Peribacillus sp. FSL E2-0218: one gene and its partners. The main gene of each other region encodes a partner of the protein of the gene in region 2 in a complex. Links are inferred from orthologs where the notes say so. Each region holds a gene or a part of one and is shown on either strand. Other genes may lie near its edges. The genes, in order: holB, holA and dnaX.

Region 1 (5,393 bases), 3.3 Mb from region 2 along the record:
AATTAGGCCGGGTCGTTATTCCAATCGAGCTTCGTCGTACATTGGGAATCGCTGAGAAAGATGCTCTTGAAATCTACGTTGATGACGAGCGCATCATCTTGAAAAAATACAAACCAAACATGACTTGCCAAGTTACAGGTGAAGTTTCCGATAACAACCTTACACTTGCAAACGGTAAATTGATCCTTAGCCGTGAAGGCGCTGAATTGCTTATCCAAGAAATTCAACAAAATTTCACGACTTCTAAATAATTGCCTAACAAAAAAACTTCCGGACCCCGGAAGTTTTTTTTTGCTCATTTATCCTCGCCATCAATGTGATACGCTTGATATACATCTCGTTTTTGGATATCGCGATCCTTTGCGACTTGCTTGATGGCGTCCTTTGAAGTGTACTGCTCGGCTTCTATATAGTGATTGACATGCCCGACTAAATCAAGTTCCGCCCACCAGGCTTCGGAAGCCTCTTCGTCCGGAAATTGCCCGCCTTCGATTATTAAACAGAACTCACCGCGGATTTCGGACTCCGTCGCCCAAGTCAGCGCTTCACTTATCGTCCCCCGAATGAATTCTTCGAATTTCTTGGTTAATTCACGACACAATACAATCCGACGGTCACCGAGTACTTCCTGCATATGCTTCAAAGTTTCTTTTAAGCGGTGCGGTGATTCATATATGATCCAAGTCGATTCCATCTTTTTTAACTTTTCCAGCTCCCGCTTCTTTTCTTTGGCTCCGCGCTGTAAAAATCCATAAAAGTAAAAGGGCTGCGGCGTGAGCCCTGATGCAATCAATGCCGTTAATGCAGCGTTTGCACCCGGGAGCGGGATGACTTTAAACCGCTCGGCTATTGCATCCTTGACCAGTTCGTATCCGGGATCAGAAATCGTAGGTAAACCGGCATCACTTACCAAAGCGATGACCTCTCCTGACCGCAGCCTCTCTAGCATCTGCTTCCCGCTATATTCCTTATTATGTTCATGGTAGCTGACGATAGGTGTCGTAATTTCGAAGTAATTGCATAATTTCTTCGTATTCCTTGTGTCTTCGGCAGCAATGACATTCGCTTCCTTTAAGATCCTTAAAGCCCGGAAACTCATATCCTCAAGGTTCCCTATCGGTGTAGGGACCAGATACAGGGCTGGCTCCAATCCTTCTTTTTCAAAACTCTTTTGCTGCCACATATCATATATCTCCCTTCGCCATCCACATTTGTTTTTGCTTTCTTGACAATTGCTTGAATTTATATTCGGCCTGCATGGCCAATGTCTGTGTTTCGAATATTTCATGATGAATCAGTTCAACCGGGGTGCGTCCTCGTGTATACTTTGCCCCCTTGCCTTGATTATGGGCAGCGATCCTTCGCTCCAAGTCATTTGTATAACCAGCATAATAGCTGCCGTCCCTGCACTTTACGACATAAAAATAATGTTCATTCTTCTCCATATAAAATCCTTCTGATTTCCGGATTATACTCATTTTCGTCATTATATACAACGAGCGGAGGCAGAATCTTCAAATCAGGGTTCCCATCCTTTATCCCCTCAATAAGAATCGTATTGGCTTCCTTTGAGCTTTTGGGATAAACGAATTGAAGCCGTTTCGGTTCGATCCTGTACTTCCTCATGAAATGCAGGATATCCATCAAGCGCCCCGGCCGATGAACAAAAGCGGCTTTGCCCCCTTGACGCAGCAATTGACTGGAAACGCGCATGACGTCTTCAAGATTACACATGATTTCATGCCGGGCAATGGCAAAATGTTCATTTTTATTGATTTCCTCAATCAATGGCGTCGGAAAATAAGGGGGATTGCAAGTAACCACGTCATATTTGCTATAACCGATCTGTTCCGGCATTTCCTTGATGTCCCCATGGATCATCTCGATCCGGGAGGATAAGCCATTATGGTCCATGCTTCGCTGGGCCATGTCATATAACCGCTCTTGAATCTCGACGCCTGTAATTGCCGCTTTCGTCCTTGTGCTCAGCAATAAGGGCACGACGCCATTCCCCGAACAAAGGTCGACAATTTTCCCTTTTTGGATCGGGACATTCACGAACCTTGATAATAAAACGGCATCCAATGAAAAAGAGAACACCGATGGACTCTGGATGATCCTTAAATTCTCAGCCAATAGATAATCGAGGCGCTCATCGCCTTTAAGTTCCACCATTGCTGTTACCCTCCTAATTATGTATGGAAAAAGCATGTCCAGGATCCATGCTTCGACTTTCATCTCGTACAAAAAGGGGCCTGACCCATAGTATGCGTCAGACCCCGAATCACTATATATTGTAAACGGTCTATCTATCACTTTAAAAGAGATGGAGCATTCTTTTATATATTATTCCATTATCACTTCTTGTTTAAAAACGATAAACAGAACAGGCAATCTCCTTCTTTTCGTAAACTGCCAAAATGCAGATTACAAATATGGAAGCCCTCTTGATAGATACGGGCTAAATTATCATAGCCTTCCCCGATATCCATAACCTTGTCCGTACTAGCGGTGCGATTTTTCACTTTTTGCTTCATCTTTACCGCAGCAGGCGCAGTTTCGACTTCCGCAAGGCCTAACCGATGACGCAAGTGCTCGTTTTCCAGCTTGAGCGACTGGTTTTCCTCAAGGATTTCAGCCAGGTTCTGCTTCAATTCCCCAAGCTGTTTATACAATTGGCCTATCTGGGTTTCCATATTGGTCACCGACTCAAATATAGCTTTCTTATCCACGCTCTCCCACCACCTTAATAATCTGTGGCTTGAATAGAAACGGCTCCCTCTTTTAGAATCTCATCTAGAGTATACTCTAATACTCTTTCCTGCTCGATTAGTTCAATCTGAAGTACGCGTTCTAGAATATTAAGCCCCACTACCTTGCCTTTGCCACCAGGCGTATTAATCATTTCACCTAAATCAGGAAGCATTTCCTTCGCACTTTCATACTCGTCATTTTCATATTTCAGACAGCACATCAACCGACCGCATAATCCTGAGATTTTTGTAGGGTTTAATGATAAATTTTGATCCTTCGCCATTTTGATCGAAACTGGTTCAAAATCCCCAAGAAATGTGGAGCAGCAAAGCATCCTGCCACAAGGCCCGATGCCGCCAAGCATTTTTGCTTCATCCCTAACCCCAATTTGGCGCAGCTCTATCCGAGTTCTGAATATGGCAGCTAAATCTTTGACTAAATCACGGAAATCCACGCGGCCATCCGCTGTAAAATAAAACACGACTTTATTTCTATCGAATGTATAGGAGACATCGACTAGCTTCATATCCAGCTTATGCTCAATGACCTTCTGACAACATATTGAGTAAGCCTCTTCTGCAGCAGCCTTGTTCTCATCGACAATCAGCTTATCTTTCGCGTCAGCTACCCGAAGTACTTTTTTCAATGGCAGGACAACATCGTTTTCATCTACTTGCTTACGGGCTGTAACAACTTTACCGAATTCAACGCCGCGGACAGTCTCCACTATTACAAAATCGTCCTTAGGAATAGCGAATTCACCCGGATCAAAGTAGTATATTTTGCCCGCTTTTTTAAAACGGACACCTACAACATCATACAAATCATGATCCCTCCTGCAAATTCAGCACAAGCTGTTCCATCAACAGCTGTGGATTCGTGTTGGACATCAGCTTTCTTTTTGCTTCCAAGATACACGCCATATGCTCGGCAAGGCGTCTTGAGGAAAGATGAAGAGCGTGAGTTTCAAATTCCTTCAGTTTATTTTGAAATGCAACAAGGTGCTTTTTATCCAACTGAATGTATAATAAATCCTTATATATAAGAAGTAACAAATCAAGACCTCTGTCAACCTGTTCTCTTTCTTTAAAGTGTGTGAACCAATCCGTTTGAAGGTACAACAATGCCTTCAAGGAATTAAGTTTTAGCACTTCATACAATTTTACCACTATTTTTTGAGCTTGTACAAACCATTCATCACGGCTAAGCTCGATTCCCGCTTCCACATTCTGTGTTATATGTGCAATAACCGAGGCGAGCTGCGGCTCCAAATCCTGTTCCATCAGCTTCCGTTTCACATTCTCCGGGGATAATGGCTTGAACGAAATCACTTGGCATCTTGATAATATCGTCGGCAAAATTCTTTGAATCTGTTCGGTCATCAATATCGCAACGGTGTCGGCCGAGGGCTCCTCCAAGAATTTCAATAGACTATTGGCGGCACTCACCGACATTTTGTCCGCATCGGCAATCATATAAACCTTGCGATCTGCCTCGACGCTCTTTTTCGAGAATTCCTCTTGAAGCCCCTTGATTTGTTCCTTCTTGATGGAGAGGCCATCTTTTTCTATTAAATGGACGTCTGGATGATTGCCGCTTGAAATCCGTTTGCAATTCCGGCAAGTTTCGCATGGCTCGTAACCTGCTGTGGGGGCTTCACAAAGTAAGCTTTTGGCAAATGTATTGCTTATATCCTGTTTACCCGTGCCTTTTTCCCCTTCAAATAAATACGCATGCGCCACTCTGTCCTTCATTATGCTATTCTGCAGCATGGTCATCACCTGCGGCTGAATTCGGCTCATATCCTGCCATGTTTTATCCAAAACCATCAACTCACTTAAGTATATAGATTAATCAGAAGACCTTTAATTTCACCTATCATTTCCAATATTTCAAGCGAGCCTTTCTCTTTATTGAGAATTTCCTCACTTAGCTCAACTAATCTTGCATCTATCGTTTCCACGGTTTTCAATGGCCGGCTTTGACCATATTGGTTCCAACTAGTGGATTGCTTCAGCTCCAATCCATATTCAACCGCTTCTTTTACAAACCGTTTAACCAACGCCTTATATTTTGCCAATTCCCTAAAGGTACGTGACCGGACTAAACGCTGCCCCGCCCCTTCAATATCACCTATCAAACGGTTCAAGGTTTGGATTTGCATCTTTTGATCCTGTGTCTGGACCATTTGCTGAAACCTTCCATTTGCAGACTGAAACTGTTTGGCATCTTGGCGTGTCTTATCCAGCTTAATAGGGATTTCATGGTTGATTTTCATTATGAACCTCCATGCATCTACCCATTAAAACTGTAAAAAGTTTTCAACAGGCAAAATGAATATGGTCGCACCGCCTACCTGTATCTCCACTGGGTAAGGTACATAGGACTCGGCGTTGCCGCCCATCGGTGAAACCGGTGATACTAATTGGGAGCGTGACTGGCAGTTCTGCTTGATGATCTGAATGGCCTGATCAACCCGTTCATCCTCCGTGCCGATCATGAAAGTCGTATTGCCCGATTTTAAAAACCCGCCAGTGCTGGCAAGCTTGGTCGTTCCGAAATTATTTTCCACTAATTCATTCAGCAGCCGATGGCTATCTTTGTCTTGAACGACAGCAATGATCATTTTCATTCTTATC
Region 2 (10,987 bases):
TATGGCTTACCGTTGGTTCTTAGGCTATGGTTTCCATGATAAAGTACCTCATTTCTCTACGTTCGGAAAAAATTATGAGCGACGCTTTAAAGATACAGACCTGTTTGAACAGATTTTCTGTCGCATTTTAATGACAGCTGCTAATAAAAAGGTAATAAGTGTAGAACACGTTTTCGTGGATTCCACCCATGTGAAAGCCAGTGCGAATAAACGGAAATTTGAAAAGAAAATCGTTCGTAAAGAAACACGAGCGTATCAAGGACGTCTTCAAGAAGAAATCAATCAAGATCGTGAAAACCATGGAAAGAAGCCTTTTCCACCAGATAAATTTGATAAGGAAGAAACCAAAGCAATTAAAGAAAGTACTACGGATCCTGAGAGTGGCTACTATGTGAAAGATGAACGAACAAAACAGTTTGCCTATTCATTCCATGCGGCCGCAGACGGCAACGGTTTTGTATTGGGAACGATTGTAACACCTGGTAATACACATGACAGTCATATTTTGGAGCCACTTGTTGAGCAAGTGATTGAGAAAGTTGGAAAACCAGAAGCAGTTGCCGCAGATGCAGCTTATAAAACACCAGCGATTACAAGCTACCTATTTAACAAAGAAATCACACCTGCTTTACCCTATACACGTCCTCGTACAAAAGAAGGATTCTTTCGCAAACATGACTATGTTTACGATGAACACTTTGATTGTTACCTTTGCCCTTCGGGAGAAACTTTAAAGTACTCAACAACAAATAAAGAGGGCTATCGCGAGTACAAATCGCCCAAACAAATTTGTGCAACATGCTCATTTTTATCACGGTGTACGGAAAGCAAAGACCATCAAAAAGTAGTGACACGGCATATCTGGCAAGCATATGTGGAAGAAGCAGATCATCTGCGGCATCATCAAGAGGTAAAACCTATATATGCGAAACGCAAAGAAACGATTGAGCGTGTATTCGCAGATGCAAAAGAAAAGCATGGTATGCGTTGGACTACTTTAAGGGGACTTAAAAAATTGTCGATGCAGGCGATGCTTACTTTCGCTGCCATGAATGTAAAGAAGATGGCCACTTGGACATGGCAAGGTCCTAAAACGGCTTAACATAGTGGCTCGAAGAGCCCAAATCTCGTAACCTTTGGTCAAAATTTCAAAGGAATTTCAAAAGGGGTTCGGAATTTTTTAATTCCGAACCCCTTTTGTCTACAAACTGAGGCTGCATCGGATTGGATGCAGCCCTTTTGCTGGTTTATTCACGACACTACAGCTAAATCATATCGATAAGCGCTTGAAATGCCCCTGAAATCGTGTCCCCTAGCGTTCTGCCGATTGAGGAGAAAAAATTGAAGGCCTTCATTTCTTCCAGCTTTTCTTTTTTTGTCTCCAAGTCATGGCTTGTCACCTTTTGTCCAAGGATATCAGCCTCCATCTCCCCTTGGCCTGATTGGTTGATCATGAATGCACTATTTAAAGAAGGATCTTCATACCCCTTCATTTTCTTCATTCCATCGTTCGCCTGCTGCATCCCAATCAGAACGCCTAAAAATAATACGAGTACAATCCCTGTACATTTCAACCAAAATCTAACCATGATGGAGGTCTCCTTTCCAAATTACTTCGCTTCCGATTCCCCGGCCGTCTTGTCCACCGCTTTCGCATCCCAATAAAATTCGCTGAAAACGTCGGAAAAGGCATCCACGGTTAAAAACATTTCTTCGAAAGTATTGTCGACGCCGCCAACCTCGATGAGCATGGCGTTGCCTGATAAATCTTGATTATATATACCATTATGGGCAGATCCGCCCTGTTTCATAACCCCGCGGGAAATGCCCGGGTATTTTTTCTCCAACGATTTATGAAGTTTATTGGCAAGCGCGGCATTTTTTTCAAAGTTGGGATTATTACCGCCAATCACGAAGGCGATTTTGGCATATTGTTTACCATTGATCGTAATGGTCGTATGTTTTTTTCGTTTTGAATCCCGATGGATATCAATGAGATATTCGAGATCCTGGTTAGTGGCCATCGCCGTCTGAACAGACCTTCGAGATTCTTGATAGGATTTGTTGTAATTCAACCCTTTATTGTTCAAATTGCCCATGATATCCGTTTTATCGAGCGAGGAACCAATACCTTTATCAGCTAGGTCCTCAACCATTCGTTCCCCGAGTTTCGTAATATTGATTTTAGAATGGTAGGCTAGATCCGGATTGGTCACCCCTTTTAAATAGGGAAGATAAGATTCCCGGTTGTGACTATGGTAAATCTCGACCACTTTCCGCCCATTCGTCGTTTGATGAGGCTGGTTCGTATCCCCTTTTTCCGGTTCTTCAATCTCATCCAGGTTTTGCAGGGATGCATCCCGCTCTTCATTCAGGACATCTACTGGCGGCGAGGATTCATACGGCATATTCGTATAATTCGTCCCTTCACCTGCCACGAGAATCTCATTATCGAAAATCGAGAATCCAGGAAGTTCCCTGCCAAGTAAACTCCGCGGGTCCTCCAATGATATGTTGGTTGAGACTTTTATCAATTGATCCGTGATCACTGATTCTTGTTTCCCCTCCGGCAGTGCGTTAAAAAAATATTGGTTTTCATTGGCCATCATCGAGAACAGCATTTTCCCTGAAAATTGGTTGGCTACAGTATGCACCGAATCCGAAGATATCCGATACTCCGGTCTCAAGGAAGTCATGACCCCACTGATTGAAAAAACAAAAAGAAGCAAGGCGAGAATACCTAGAAAAGTTTTTATGATCGTAGATCCGTGAACAGCTGTTATGATCCCTGGGGAATTTCTTCTTTTCATCCTTCCACCCTCTCTATAGCTTGTCTATTAATACGTATGACTTTGCTAGAAAGGGTAGAACACCATTTTTGGGCACAAAAAATGGTGTTAGCGAGTGTAGTATCCCGCATTATCTTGGTTGATTGATTTATGCAAAGCAGCATTCAGCCCATTCGCGATCAAATTCGCCATATCTTCAATGAAAACATCGACTTCCTTCGGTGTAACCATTAAATTTTGACCGAGTGGTGACAGCACTTCATAGATCAATTTCCGTTTCTCTTCATCAGGAAGGACCCCTATCATCCCCATGAAGGTTTGGCGTTCCTTCTCCCCGGGCATATCCTCATCAGTCAGCTTCGTCCGCTTGCCAAAGCTGAATCCCGCAGGTGCCAATGAACGTGAAGGTCTGTCACCTTCATTCAATTCCTTGCCAAAATGCTTCAAGATATAATCGATCGTATCGCTGGCAATGGATACGGCATCGACGACCGTCGGAATCCCTATCGCTATGACAGGTACTCCCAATGTATCCTGGCTCAGTTCTTTTCGTTTATTCCCGACACCAGAACCCGGATGAATGCCGGTATCGGTGATTTGTATCGTTGAATTCACGCGGTCGATCGAACGGGCAGCCAAGGCATCCACCACAATGAGGAAATCCGGTTTACTTTTCTCGATGACCCCTTTTATGATGTCACTCGTCTCGATTCCCGTAATTCCCATGACCCCTGGGGAAATCGCACTGACCGGCCGATATCCTTCCTTCACTGACCCTGGCTGCAACTCGAACAAATGTCTCGTGACGACAAGATTCTCAATGACTGCAGGCCCCAAAGCATCGGGTGTAACATTCCAATTGCCAAGCCCAACGACCAAGCAGCTGCTTTCCCTGGTGATTTTATTCCGTTGCAGGAAGTAAGCCAGCTCATTGGCAAACACCTTTTCCACCCGATGCTGCGTATCGGTATCCTGTTGTCTGATCCCCTGGACCTCGATGGTCAAATAGCTGCCCTCTTTTTTGCCAATCTCCTTTTCTCCCGCAGCCGTGACCTCTACCAAGGATACCTTGAGGTCATCGACTTCTTTTTCCTTAATGATGACCCCTTCGATATGGGAGACATCCACTTCCTCAACGACACCTTTATGTTCAAGGGCAATTTCCTTCGCTTCAATTGCCAAATCTGTCCGAATTCCAAATTCCCTAAGATCCAAATGATTTTCCATAGCGCCCTCCTGCTGTTCGAATTGTAATCCAATCTAGTAATTTGCATAGTCTCTCTTAAACATTCTGTCGTTTTTGCTTTTTTATTATTCATTTTTTTGGTACAATGAAATATGACGAGATGAATTTATTATTGAAATTATAATTCCTTTTCGATTCTCAATCTGAAGTATTGCATATTTATGAGCAGTCTGATAGAATATCACTTGTGCTATTTGATATGGATTTGAAAAGTCGAGTTCATATAATCTCGATTTCTTTGTAGGAGGTGAACGGAATGCCAAACATTAAATCTGCTATTAAACGTGTGAAAATCAACGACAAAAAACGCGTACAAAACATTACAGTTCGATCTACTATGCGTACTACAGTGAAAAACGCTGAAGCTGCATTAGCTGGTGAAAACGTTGAAGCTGCTAAAGAAGCTCTTTTAACAGCTGCTGTGAAATTAGACAAAGCTGCATCTAAAGGATTAATCCATAAAAATGCGGCAGCCCGTAAAAAATCTCGTTTAGCGAAAAGACTTAACGCTCTTAACGCATAATGACAAAAAATTAAACGATCCAACCGGATCGTTTTTTTTGTGCCCATTTTTAGAACAAAAATAAGTCAGCGGCGCTTTGGCATCATTATTTTTCATCGGATTTGAAGCATTCCTCCCAGTCCAGCTGCCTTCAATTGAACGTCCTTACCTCCGCTTGTTTTTTCATTTACGAACAATTTTCTTTCCCCCTTCGTATATTCACCTCTCCCCCGTGCCTACAGGGAATGGAACGGATACAAACCTGCAAAACTGGGAGCAATGGAAAATCCATCTTTCCTTTCACTCAAAATGGCATGAAAAGAGAAGGTGCGAGACTCCGCTTTGGAAATGCAGGTACGCGAGTCCCTTAAGCCGAAGCTCCTCGACCGCCCGCGGAAAGCGAGCCTGCAGTGCATGAAACGGACAAAGTCCAAGCACTCCCGGCAATCGAAAGGCCATCTTCGTTCTCGCACAAAGTGGAATGAAACAAGCAAATAAGGGCAAGGAGATACCCATTCAACGCAGCAAAATAAAACATTCTAATACTAAAACATAAAAAGGTGACAGCGCTTCTGTCACCTTTTTAATCACCTAATTTTCAAGAGCAGCAATTCAAGCGTTATCGCCTTGTCCGCTTGGCCCGTTTTCATTTTATAATCCGCCTCTGCCAAGTCGTTCATGATGCCCAGCAATTCGCGTTCCTGGAACTTCCCCGTCTTCTCAAGTGCCAGCTTTACCCTGAAAGGATGCACCTTTAATTGCCCCGCAATTTTTTGCTGGCTGTATCCTTGACGGGATAGCTCCTTCACTTGGTACATGAGCCTGACTTGTCCTGCCATCACACTCAATATCTTGATCGGCTCCTCATTCTGACGGAGGAGGTCGTGCAGAATCGTCATGGCACTCTCCATCTTCCGCTGTAACACATGATCTACAAGCGTGAAGATATTTTGTTCAAGTGATTTAGCGACCAGCTTTTCGACAATCTCGGCGGTGATAGGCTGATCTTCCTCCACATAAAGTGCCAATTTATCCAATTCATTCGTCAGCATCATCAAATTCGTTCCTGCAAGTTCAAGTAATAGTTCTGTCGCCTGATCATCTATGCGGCCAGAACCTACCCGTTCCCTCACCCATCCCTTCAACTCATGGTCACCAAGCTTCTTCGCTTCAACGAGGACCGCTTTTCGCTTCAGTTCCTTGGTGATTTTTTTTCGTTCATCTAACTTCTCATAGGGAGCAGTCAGAACGACGATCGAATAAGGGACGGGATCTGCTAAATACGCTTCAAGTCTCTTCACATTGTGTTCAACTCTCGACTTCGTTTTTTCAGCAGTCAGAAAAAAGGGGTTTTGCATGAAAACTAGACGCCGTTCCCCGATAAAGGGCAGAGTTTCAACATCTTCAAGTGCCGTCTCAACAGGTGTCTCTTCCAAGTCAAATTGAGAAAAGTTGAAATCCATCTCATCTTCATGAAGGACATTCTCGATCAGCAGCTGCTTCGTTTCATTAATAAGATAGGCTTCCGTTCCATACAACAAGTACACCGGCGCGAATTGCCCTTTTTTTATGCTCTTCCAAACGTCTAATACCAATAGAATCCGCCTCTTTTTTTATGTATTCTTCTCTAATGGTATAGGTGGATGGACCATTTGACAAGCTATAAAGGGAACTAGCCCCCTAAAGGACTAATTCCGGATCTATATGAACACTTTCAAGGAAGGCCCGGGTAATCTCCCTTGAAAGCGGGTGAGGTATTCATGCAGAACAAATATCGAGCTTTTCTTTTTCGCTTGCTTTGTTTGTACTTTTATTTTGACCCCATAACCGCAAACTATTTGTGACAACTCTTGTCAGTATAGGAAATGAAGAATGCGACCTGTAGATTTTTCACTGGTAATGTTTTATACTATTAGCAGAAATAGGAGGGGTAAATCATGAACGAATTCGAAAAGAATGTCCAGTCAAAGACAGATGACGTCGCTGATTCCGCAATCGGTTTCATCGGATCTTTTGTATTTTTCGCTGCCATGTTCACCATAGCTGTCGTCATTAAAGCTGTCGGATCCTGATTTCTGCACTTATTTTTTTCGGAAGGGGACTGCTTTTGCAGTCTCTTTCTTTTTTATTTCTACAACATACTATGGGATAGTCTTCCGAAAGGTTCCTTTCCTTTTGTAATACTTATAAATGATCGAACCATCTTCATCCGTCCTGAACACATGAATTTGATTTGTTTCCAAATTCCCTAAGACGCTTTTATGGGGATGACCGTATCGGTTATCTTTTCCGGCTGAAATCAATGCGGCTTTCGGCTGCAGCTGCAAAAGGAAGGGTGCCGAAGTAGATGTCTTGCTGCCATGGTGGCCGACCTTCAGGATATCCGCCCGCAACCGTGGAAAGGCGTTCATCAGCTTCCCTTCCCCCTCTTCCTCCAAATCTCCGGCAAAAATCCATGATAAGCCCCCTAGCTCCGAGTATAAAACGATCGACGAATCATTTTTATTTTCTTCTTCTTCATGAGGATGCAGCACGGAAAACAGAGCTCCGCCCGCTACCCAGCTGTCCCCCCTTTTACTGACTGACAGCTGCACTTTTTTATCCCTTGCAATCGAGACAAAGTCCATATCGCGATATTGCTCTTCACTGCCGCCTCCAATGATGATTTCTTCCACTTTGAAATGTTCGATCAATTCTTTTGCACTCCCTACATGATCGGCATCAGCATGAGTCAAAATCAGTTTATCCAATTGATGGATGCCCTTACTTTTCAATAACGGAATGATGATATCATCCGCTGTATTGAACTTCTTGCGCTTTTGCGCCCACGGCTCGATGGGGAATGTAATCTGCCCGCCCGTATCAATCAAATAATTACCGCGGTTGAAAGGCAGGATAATTAAAATGGAGTCACCTTGCCCAACATCGATGATCTGCACTTCGCCAAAAGGTGACAGCTTTTGTATATTATATTGAAAAAGCAATAGTACAATCAGCATCCCGCACCACCATTTACTTTTCTTAAAAGACCCCTCCCAGGTCAGGTATAGCCCGAGAAGGGACGTCACAAGTAACGCCATCACGAAAAAATGGGGCTTTCCAAATACAATGGAAGCTAAAGGCAAATTCGAGGCTGCATCGGCGGCCTTATTGCATAGGATGAAGGTGAAGTTCAATATCGATATTAGGGGCTCTCCTAGCGGCGGGAATAGCAGATGACAAGTGAGGGCAATTAAAGAAAAAGGCAGCAACAAGATCGAATAAAGCGGAACATACACGACATTCAGGAACACTCCTAGGAAAGAGGCTTCATAAAAATGAAAAAGCAAAATGGGAAGGGCTGTCAATTGGCAGATCAAGCTTATGATAAGCAACTGCAGCGTTTTTTGGGGATAGCGTAAGAAGATGCCCGAAGACATGAGAATGGAAAAAGTGACGGCGAACGAAAGTTGAAAGCCGATATCATATAGCATATTGGGCTGAAATAACAAAAGTGCGATGTAAACAAGTCCAATGGTGGAAGCTGCGGAGACACGATGCTTGAATAACAATAGAAAAAAAAAGAGCATCGCCATTAAACATGATCGCACGACTGATGGGCTGCCGCCGGAAAGTAACATATAAACGGGGAGGAAGATCAGGAGGACGATGGTCATCCTTTCCCGGGTAATCCCAATCCTGATACCCAAGTAAAATAACATCCCTGTCAAGAAGCTGACATGAAGGCCGGATATCGCCAATAAATGCACCAGGCCGAGCCTTTGATAATTAGTAAGGTCATCTTCATCAATATAGCCTTGGTCACCGAAAATGAGTGCTGTGACAAAGCCGCTTGATTCTTTTGGAAAGTTTCTCCCGATATACGCAATTCCCTTCATTCGCAAATTACGTATCGAATGGACAATCGAGTTTCCTCCTTCGATGCATTCTTGAAAAGTGATGGAATCAGCTTTCAATATCCAGTGCGTGCTTTTGCGCTTAAGATAGCGTTGATAGTCGAAACCGTTCTCATTTCTCTGTGTGTCGGGGATCGACAAGCTCCCCTCGGCAGGGCAAGATAAGCCGATTTGCAAAAGTCTGCCCAGATTTTCCTTTTCTTGCTCAGAATCGATTTTATAACGAAGCATAAGCCGTTCACCCTTCTCGCTGGCGATGAAGCCTTTCAATGAATGCCCATCTATCTTCGGCTGGTCGGTGAATGTGATTGCAAACCGGCTTTCCGTCCCTTGATAAATGGTTTGGCTTCGATGATCGGAGTAGGAAGCCGCCCCAAAAAAAATCATCATCACCACTAGATGAAGGCTATAGGCCTTCACATCCAGCCCCAGCGTAAAATGGAGGAAGCAGAGAAAGATCGTGATGATGATTAATTGCGTTATACTGGGCGATGAATGGGCGGCAACTCCAAAAGTGGCAGATAGGGCCAATAAAAGAAGGTGTCTTTCCATGCCTGTCCTCCGTCATTTAATGATCAAATATTTGCTTTGCCCTCCTCTCCAGCTCCAATACCGCTTCTTTTTCCAACCCTGTTTGTTCCAGTTTGGCTAGCAAGGCAAGCACGAAGTCCTTCTTTTCCTTTCCGTTGACATCGATGGCCCCTTTTGCTTCAACCTTTTCTGTTTTGACACCAGCCTGCCTGAATAACTCAAGTGCATATGGATGATTTTTATAGTCCTCAGCATAAAAAACGGCTTTGATTCCAGCTTGGATGAGAGATTTACAGCATTGCAAGCATGGAAAATGGGTCACATAGATCTCAGCTCGATCCGTTGGCACCCCAAATTTCGCACATTGCAGCAGTGCATTCATTTCAGCATGTATCGTCCTGACACAATGGTTATCGATTACATAACAGCCATCATCGATACAGTGCGTCCCTCCGGCAATGGAGCCATTGTATCCTCCTGCAATGATCCGGTTATCCCTTACGATCGTCGCCCCTACTGTCAGGCGCGTACATGTGCTTCTTAACGCTAATAAATGGCTTTGCGCCATGAAGTATTGATCCCAGCTTATCCTGTTCATGTTGTTGTATCCCCTCATTCAGTAAATTGTTTTCCTCAATTTTACCCTCTTGCTGCCCATTTGTGTAGTCCATTCCAACAATCACCGCACAGAAATGGAGTCCTGTAGTTTTTCAAACGTTTTATCACCGATCCCCGTCACTTTCTTCAATTCATCAATTTGCTTGAATGGACCTACGGACTCCCTATATTCCAAAATGGCAGCCGCTTTGGATGGCCCTATTCCGGTAAGCGTCTCCAACTCTTGCTGTGTCGCTGTATTCAAATTCACCTGCCCCTCCGCCATCCCTCCTGAAGGAACGAGATGGTTATATTCCAAGTTTCCCTTGTCTTCTTCCCCTATTTCCGGAACATAAATGACCATTTGATCCTCCACTAGTTGGGCAAGATTCACTTTATCCTTATCGGCCTTGTCCGTAAAACTGCCTGCTGCCGAAATAAGATCATTGATCCTGTCACCTGCCTGAGCCGTAAAAACACCAGGATTTTGTACCGCTCCCTTCAAATCGACTATAATGACATGGTCTTCCAAGACATTCGTTTCACTTTCCATTCCACCCTCTTTTGCGGCCTCAGCAAAGATATCGTCCGGCTCAACGGGTTCGTGATCATGCCCAATTTGCCAAAATAAGAAAATGACCACGGACCCCATCGCCACTGCGAGGGCAATCATCGTCTTTTTATCCTTTAAAATCCTATCCATTCATTTGCCTCCTAGTTGGTTTTTGCAGCATACATAGTCATAGGACAGATCATAAATACATAGTGTTTCTAGAAGAATCAATCGTTTTTCAAGGGAGAGGAGTTGATCGGCTTTGAAGAAAATCGGTGTAATTGGAACAGGCAATATGGGCACCATTTTAATCGAGGCATGGCTGGAGGCAAAAGTTTTGAATCCGGCAGATCTAATGATTACAAACCGGACACTATCCAAAGCATTAACACTGAAAGAAAAACATCCGGGTATCAAGGTTGCGGAAAGCGCGGCCGAAATCGCCCAGCAAGCGGATTTTATTTTTCTTTGTGTAAAGCCATTACAAATCGACGGCTTGCTTTCAGACATCAAACATCATATAAACAAGGAACAATTGGTCATCTCCATCACGAGCCCGCTTTCGGTGGCGCAGCTTGAGTCGGCCGTAAAGGCCCCTTGCGCGCGATTCATCCCCAGCATAACCAATCGGGTCGGCTCTGGGGTATCGCTGCTAAGCTTCGGTGAAGGATGCGGCAAGGAAGCGAGGTCCGCCTTGCAGGTATTGGCCTCGGCGATATCGGCGCCCGTCGTCATTGAAAATGATATCACCCGGGTAGCCTCCGATATCGTCAGCTGCGGTCCCGCCTTCTTTAGCTACTTAGCACAAGCTTTTATTGACGCGGCCTGCCAGACGACGAAAATAGATAAAGAAACCGCTACGACTTTCACTGA
Region 3 (7,336 bases), 3.3 Mb from region 2 along the record:
GGAATAAGAACTTAAACAAAAAAATGACTATGAAGTGCATTCCTTCATAGCCATCCCCTCATCACCTTTTAATGCGGACATTCCTTCTTTTAACTTCCTTAAATAAATAGAAATATTTCACTTCCGCAAGCCTCGCCTGGGCGATTACTTCCGTGGATGGATCCACGCTTTTTTCAAGCAATGATTTTTGATTATGCCAATTCCATTTCAATTGTTCAAGCTCTTTCATCAATGACTCATTGAATTCATTTCGAAGCCTCTTTTTTTTACGAAAGAACAAGTGAAGTCCTCCCAGCTATCTTATATTTCTCTTCTTCCTTCTATTGCTTTTGATAGCGTCACTTCATCCGCATACTCCAAATCCCCGCCAACAGGGAGACCGTGGGCTATGCGGGTCACTTTGATCCCCGATGGCCGCAGCAGCCGCGATATATACATGGCTGTCGCTTCGCCTTCAATGTTGGGGTTCGTCGCCAAAATGACCTCCAGCACCGTTTCATCTTGCAGGCGCTTCAATAAATCAGGAATATTTATATCTTCCGGACCGATTCCGTCCATCGGTGAAATACTGCCATGCAGTACATGATACAAACCATTGAATTCTCTCATCTTTTCCATGGCTATTACATCTTTTGGGTCTTGAACAACACAAATCAAGCTCCTATCCCTCTTTTGGTCTTCACAGATATAACAGGGATCTTGATCGGTAATGTGGCCGCAGACTGAACAATACATCAGATTCCGCTTAGCGTTGACGAGTGCTTTTGCAAAATCCAAAACAGTATCTTCCTTCATGCTCAACACATGAAAGGCTAAGCGCGCAGCCGTTTTCGGCCCAATCCCCGGCAATTTCATAAAACTATCAATGAGCTTGGAAATTGGTTCTGGATAATGCATCGAATTCCTCCTAAAAATTTCAAAAGAAACTCCCTGAAAGGAAGTTTCTTTTAAACTTGCTTAAAACATGCCTGGAAGGTTCATCCCTTTAGTGAATTGTCCCATCGTTTGGTTTGTCAGCTCTTCTGCCTTTTTCAGGGCATCGTTAGTTGCAGCCAGGACTAAATCCTGAAGCATATCGATATCATCTGGATCGACAACTTCCGGCTTGATGATCACGTCGACTATTTCCTTATGGCCAGTCACGATAACCGTTACCATTCCGCCTCCTGCAGTGCCTTCAATCTTTTTTTCACCTAGTTCTTCTTGTGCTTCCGCCATTTTCTTTTGCATCTTTTGCATTTGTTTCATCATGTTTTGCATATTACCGCCACGCATACCCATTTTCCCAACCTCCAATTATTCTTTAATTTCAAGTAAATCATCGCCGACTAATTTTCTAGCCTCCGCGATAAAAGGGTCTTCTTCTTTTGAATCCGTTTCTTCTGGACCGTCAAACTGCTGGGTTGAAATGAAGTCCTCACGCAACCCTTGCCACTGACTCTCCGGAACACCGGCTATCTCCATTCGATGACCGGTCAACTGCTGCATGATCGAGGCGATCACTTCCACGAAACGGTTATTTTCCATTGCCATTTGACAATGAATATCATATTTGAATTTTACCACAAAAGCTTCAGTTGACGCAGCAACAGGTTCCGCCTCAGACAATAAAGCTGCCAATGACTTTTGATTTTGCATGCCTAACTGTTCAAGCAATTCCCCCCACTTGCTTTTGACAGTATTGAGGTCTGACTTTGTAGCCTGTTTCAAAACTTGATTGATCTTGCCGGAAGGCGCTTTATATGCCTTTTTAACGGCCCTTTGCGTTTTCGGCTGTTCTGCAGGTCTATCTGTCACGGCCGCGGGGATGCCGTTTTTCTGCATTTCCTGTACCTTCGACTCCAACTCCTCGATTTTCAGCTGCAATTGCTGAATCTGGCCATTGTCCAATTGATTCGCTCGCTGCTCATTGCATAGCTTGACGAGTGCAACCTCCAGGAAAATCCTTGGATGGTTAGTCCACTTCATATCCTGCTGGGTTTGATTGAAGCTTTCGATAATGGAGTAAATCGTTTCCGAAGCGATCACTTCCGCCAATTCTTTAAATTGGGGATCAATCAATACTCGTTCGAAGGATTCTGCCAGAGCTGGTGCCGTTTGATACAAAAGCATGTCGCGGAAATAATAAATCATGTCTTCTATGAACCTGGCCGGGTCTTTCCCCATCGCCAGCAATTCTTCAAGTACCTCTAGGGCCACTGCCACTTCTTTATCATATATCGCTTTTGCCAGCCGACTTAAAAATGCCTGCGAAACTGAACCTGTGACAGTCAATGCATCTTCCACCGTTACAGTCTCCGAACTGAAGGAAATAGCTTGATCAAGCAGGCTAAGTGCATCCCGCATCCCACCTTCGGCTGCCCTGGCTATGATATGCAATGCTTGTTCATCACACGAAACGCCCGTTTCCGCAATGATTTGTGACATCCTGCCAACTATATCTTGCGGCTGGATCCTTTTAAAATCAAATCGCTGGCAACGGGAAATGATCGTAAGCGGGATCTTATGCGGCTCGGTCGTCGCCAAAATGAAAATAACGTGCTTTGGAGGTTCTTCCAATGTCTTTAGCAGCGCATTGAAGGCACCTTGTGAAAGCATATGTACCTCATCGATGATATAAACTTTATATGTGACCGCGTTCGGTGCATATTTCACTTTATCACGAATGTCACGGATTTCTTCGACACCATTATTGGATGCTGCATCAATTTCTATCACATCTGATATGGAGCCATCAGTGATTCCGCGGCAGGTAGCACATTCGTTACAGGGCTCGCTTGTCGGGGCATGCTCACAATTCACTGCTTTTGCTAGAATTTTGGCAGCACTCGTTTTCCCTGTTCCTCGTGGACCGGAGAATAAATAGGCGTGCGAAACCTTCTGGGAAAGCAAGGCATTCTGCAATGTTTTCGTCACATGTTCCTGCCCCACTACATCAATGAATTGCTGTGGCCGCCATACCCGGTATAATGCTTGATACCCCACGGAAATCCCTCCTTGTTTTCTCCATCTTTTTTATTATACATTACTGATTTCCTTAATTTCAAAGTCTATATCGAAAATTAATGGAACGCTGATTATTAAAGAAAAGCCAAGTCATGTACTTTCTTTGCGCAAAAAAAAACCCACTCGCTACGAATGAGTTTTTTGATTATGTAAAATAACTGCCGTGCACCTTCTGTCGATTAGCAACCATAAGCGTTACTTAAGCAGTTAGCTCGGCCCAGGCAACCCTGCGGCACATGAGAACTTCCACTTAATGCTGCTTCCTTCCGGACCTGACATGGTTCATGGAGACCCATTGCGCAGGACCCGGGCGTCAACACCACTTACTTAAGGCAGACCCTACAGAATGCTAACCTCGAGAAGGAATTCAACCTCGCTAGAGCGGATTGCGAGTACAGGGCACCGCTACCTCCCCGTCTAGCACGGCAAATGTGATACCAATTTTCAAGCGTCTTAACGACGCATAATTCATTATACTAAGGTAACAAAAAAAACGCAAGTGTTGTTCATTGAACGGTTAGATCAAATGGAGCGGTGCATTATTTCATTCTTCACTCTTGAGGGCCTTCTCTTTTTTGATGGCCTTCTTGCGATTCCTGAGCTCTTTAAAGAAAGCAGTCAATATCCCGCCGCACTCCTCTGCCAATACACCACTCGTTACCTGACATTGATGATTGAACCGTTCATCTTGGAGCAAATCCATGAATGTACCGGCACAGCCAGCCTTCGGATCATGCGCACCAAAAACGACCCGCCTTATCCTGGACTGCAGAATCGCACCCGCACACATGGGGCATGGTTCAAGGGTCACATATAACGTCGCGTCCTCAAGCCGCCAACTGCCGGCAGCACGGCACGCTTCGTTAATCGCAAGCAGCTCCGCATGCGCCGTTGCATTCTGCTCCGTCTCCCTCAGGTTATGCCCCGTCGAAATGACTTGATCATTTATCACGATTAAGGCGCCGATCGGGACTTCATTCAAACTCTGTGCCTTTTTCGCTTCCTCTAAGGCTAAATTCATGTAATACACATCATCCTTGATAAAAAAACCCCCTCATATTAAGTAGGAGTAAACAGACAAATATAAGACAAAATAAAGGTCATACTACTTATTCTAATGAATAGTAACGCAAGCTGCATATGAGCCGCAAGTAAATGATCACCATACAAGGAGGATATACCATGAAACGACACGAATCAACGTCCTTCGCCTTGCTCATCATTGATATGATCAATGATTTTCAGTTCAAGCACGGTGATATGCTCCTTGAACATACGGAGCTGATCATCGATCCGATCTTAAAGATAAAAAAACGGATGAAAGAAAAAGGCTTCCCGATCATCTATATCAATGATCATTATGATTTATGGCAGGCCGACTTCGATAAAATAATCGACAGGTGCAAAAATGATGGCAATGCCTCTTTGATCGAGAGGATAAAGCCACAGCAGGATGAGTTCTTCCTCATCAAACCGAAACATTCTGCATTTTATGGGACAGCCCTCAATACCCTGCTCAAACGGCTGAAGGTCGAAACCTTGATCATCACGGGGATAGCTGGCAATATCTGCGTGCTTTTTACGGCCAATGATGCCTATATGAGGGAATATCAATTATGGATACCCGAGGATTGCATCGCGTCGGCATCAAAGGAAGATAACAATTATGCCCTAAAGATGATGGACCATGTCCTCAAGGCTTCCATCAGGAAAAGCGGGGATGGATAAGGCAGCAAGTCCGCCTTCCGAAGCTCCCCGTTAAACAATCTTGCATTCTCCTTCATTATCAACCTGACAAAAATATCACTAAAGTCCCGAGTCTGTGATACAATATCTCTTGGCTGAAAAACCTAATAAACTGGGAATTGCAGCTTGATACCTCATTGAAGGAGGACAGATTGGATGAAATCCACCCCATTTATCACAGTCGAAGGTCCAATCGGCGTGGGAAAAACATCACTGGCAAAAATTATTGCAGAACACTTTCACATATCACTATTGAAGGAAATTGTAGATGAAAATCCATTTCTCGGGAAATTCTACGACAACATCGAAGAGTGGAGCTTCCAAACAGAGATGTTTTTTCTATGTAACCGGTATAAACAATTGGAAGATATCGAAAAAAAGTATCTCACTAAAGACCAGGCCGTGGTGGCTGATTACCATATATTCAAGAACTTGATATTTGCTGAGCGAACGTTAAAAAACGAACAGTACAATAAATATCTTGAAATATTCAATATTTTAACCCGCGATATGCCAAGACCTAATATGGTTATTTACTTACATGCAAGTCTGGACACTCTTCTTACCCGAATCGGCAAAAGAGGACGTGAGATCGAAAAGAATATATCGTCCATTTATTTAGAGCAGTTATCGGCGGATTATCAGACCTTCATGGAAAGGTTCGAGAAACAACACCCTGACATTCCTGTTCTAACCTTTAACGGAGATGAACTGGATTTCGTCGGGAACAAGGATGATTTAAAAACGATAATCAGCCAAATAGAGAATGCCCTGCAAAAAGGAGTAAATTCAAATGAACTTACGAAAGAAATATAATATTCCAAACAACGCCGTCATTACGATAGCAGGGACGGTAGGCGTAGGAAAATCGACCATGACCAATGCGTTAGCCGATGCCCTTCAATTCAGGACATCCTTTGAAAAGGTTGATACGAACCCCTACCTGGATAAATTTTACGATGATTTTGATCGTTGGAGTTTCCACCTGCAAATCTATTTCCTCGCTGAACGGTTTAAAGAACAAAAGAAAATCTTTGAATATGGCGGAGGCTTCATCCAAGACCGTTCCATTTATGAAGACACCGGTATATTTGCAAAAATGCACTATGAAAAAGGGACAATGAATGAAGTGGACTACGAAACATACACAAGCCTTTTCAACGCCATGGTTATGACGCCCTACTTCCCACATCCTGATTTACTGATTTATCTTGAAGGGTCACTCGACGATATCCTTGAACGGATCCAGGAACGCGGACGGCCAATGGAGCAGCATACCCCGATTGAATACTGGCAGGAGATGCATGGCCGTTATGAAGAATGGATCGATCAATTCAATGCATGCCCTGTCCTTCGCTTGAATATAAACGAATATGACCTCATGCAGGATGAAGCGAGCATCGAACCACTCATAAAGCGGATTGCCGATTATATGGAGCAAACCAGTTTATTACGAAATAGGTAAACGATAATTGAACGGCACTTCGGAAGCGTTAGATGCAATCTAATCATTCCAAAGTGCCGTTTTTTTTCTGCCAAGAGGAGGGAGTAAAAAGACATAAAGCCTTTGCCAAACAAAGACCTTTCAAGCATGCCTGAAGTGCCGGCTGCATTTGCAGCACGCGATAGAGCATTTCCTAAAAAGGGCGGGCAAATAATATAGCAGAAAACAAAAATCCCGTTACATTTCTGTAACGGGATTCATCGATATCCAATTTATGCGCTGTGGTTATTAATAAGTTATGGAGGAGGTAGAGGGATTCGAACCCCCGCGGGATTTGACTCCCCTGTCGGTTTTCAAGACCGATCCCTTCAGCCGAACTTGGGTATACCTCCGTATCAACATTTATTATAATACAACGATTTAAAATCAAAGTCAAGCACTCTTGAACGTTTTTTTGAAATAATTTTAATACGCATATAAAAAGGAAAATCAGCCTCTTTTCTAAGGAGGCTGATTCAGACTGTAGACAAACTCGATGAAAATCGAGTTTGTCTATTTTTATGGCCTGTACAATTTAGACGTTGATTTCCTTTTAGATAGAACACTTTTGACTGGAGTCATTTTTGTTTTAAAATTGAAGGATTAAAACTTGAGGTGATGAGGATGCTTTCTAAACATGATTCTATTCAGCGAGATCAACTTGAAATGATTACTTTAGATCAACTGGTGCCACCGAACCATTTGGTTCGTAAAATGGAGGCTGCCATTGACTTCACTTTCATTTATGACTTGGTGAAAGATATGTACTCAGAGGTAGGACGCCCAAGTATTGATCCAGTTATTTTAGTTAAACTGACTTTCATTCAATATACCTTCGGTATTCGTTCCATGCGTAAAACGATTGAAGAAGTTGAAACCAATATGGCTTATCGTTGGTTCTTAGGCTATGGTTTCCATGATAAAGTGCCTCATTTCTCTACGTTCGGAAAAAATTATGAGCGACGCTTTAAAGATACAGACCTGTTTGAACAGATTTTCTGTCGCATTTTAATGACAGCTGCTAATAAAAAGGTAATAAGTGTAGAACACGTTTTCGTGGATTCCACCCATGTGAAAGCCAGTGCGAATAAACGGAAATTT

What was found.
Region 1: holA (region 2) and holB share a complex: the UniProt entries of both Bacillus subtilis proteins name them as parts of the DNA clamp loading complex. The link is inferred for Peribacillus sp. FSL E2-0218 from one-to-one orthologs.
Region 3: holA (region 2) and dnaX share a complex: the UniProt entries of both Bacillus subtilis proteins name them as parts of the DNA clamp loading complex. The link is inferred for Peribacillus sp. FSL E2-0218 from one-to-one orthologs.

Annotation. Positions count from the first base shown.
Region 1 is NZ_CP150304.1:38,444-43,836, reverse strand. Bases 2,579-5,392 are described here. They hold holB (DNA polymerase III subunit delta'), read right to left. Parts: upstream 4,578-5,392; coding sequence 3,579-4,577; downstream 2,579-3,578. Other genes in these bases: MHI53_RS00190 (cyclic-di-AMP receptor), read right to left, coding at 5,057-5,386; MHI53_RS00195 (YaaR family protein), read right to left, coding at 4,592-5,032; MHI53_RS00205 (stage 0 sporulation family protein), read right to left, coding at 2,747-3,577; yabA (DNA replication initiation control protein YabA), read right to left, coding at 2,579-2,732. Outside these bases: MHI53_RS00230 (AbrB/MazE/SpoVT family DNA-binding domain-containing protein), read left to right, coding at 1-251; rsmI (16S rRNA (cytidine(1402)-2'-O)-methyltransferase), read right to left, coding at 296-1,183; MHI53_RS00220 (GIY-YIG nuclease family protein), read right to left, coding at 1,185-1,445; MHI53_RS00215 (tRNA1(Val) (adenine(37)-N6)-methyltransferase), read right to left, coding at 1,432-2,175; more of yabA, read right to left, coding at 2,358-2,578. UniProt on the Bacillus subtilis protein: DNA polymerase III is a complex, multichain enzyme responsible for most of the replicative synthesis in bacteria.
Region 2 is NZ_CP150304.1:3,370,806-3,381,792, forward strand. What follows is about bases 4,129-7,016. They hold holA (DNA polymerase III subunit delta), read right to left. Parts: upstream 6,133-7,016; coding sequence 5,125-6,132; downstream 4,129-5,124. Other genes in these bases: rpsT (30S ribosomal protein S20), read left to right, coding at 4,292-4,558; MHI53_RS16265 (YqzM family protein), read left to right, coding at 6,475-6,609; MHI53_RS16270 (DNA internalization-related competence protein ComEC/Rec2), read right to left, coding at 6,679-7,016. In the rest of the region: MHI53_RS16235 (IS1182 family transposase), read left to right, coding at 1-1,102; MHI53_RS16240 (YqxA family protein), read right to left, coding at 1,266-1,589; MHI53_RS16245 (stage II sporulation protein P), read right to left, coding at 1,611-2,810; GPR endopeptidase, read right to left, coding at 2,898-4,016; more of MHI53_RS16270, read right to left, coding at 7,017-8,985; MHI53_RS16275 (ComE operon protein 2), read right to left, coding at 9,002-9,562; MHI53_RS16280 (helix-hairpin-helix domain-containing protein), read right to left, coding at 9,644-10,264; late competence protein ComER, read left to right, coding at 10,377-10,987. UniProt on the Bacillus subtilis protein: Part of the beta sliding clamp loading complex, which hydrolyzes ATP to load the beta clamp onto primed DNA to form the DNA replication pre-initiation complex.
Region 3 is NZ_CP150304.1:22,538-29,873, reverse strand. What follows is about bases 642-3,513. They hold dnaX (DNA polymerase III subunit gamma/tau), read right to left. Parts: upstream 2,986-3,513; coding sequence 1,297-2,985; downstream 642-1,296. Other genes in these bases: MHI53_RS00130 (YbaB/EbfC family nucleoid-associated protein), read right to left, coding at 958-1,275; recR (recombination mediator RecR), read right to left, coding at 642-897. In the rest of the region: MHI53_RS00140 (YaaL family protein), read right to left, coding at 62-280; more of recR, read right to left, coding at 301-641; tRNA adenosine(34) deaminase TadA, read right to left, coding at 3,551-4,048; MHI53_RS00110 (isochorismatase family cysteine hydrolase), read left to right, coding at 4,189-4,734; MHI53_RS00105 (deoxynucleoside kinase), read left to right, coding at 4,909-5,568; MHI53_RS00100 (deoxynucleoside kinase), read left to right, coding at 5,546-6,217; MHI53_RS00090 (IS1182 family transposase), read left to right, coding at 6,860-7,336. UniProt on the Bacillus subtilis protein: Part of the beta sliding clamp loading complex, which hydrolyzes ATP to load the beta clamp onto primed DNA to form the DNA replication pre-initiation complex.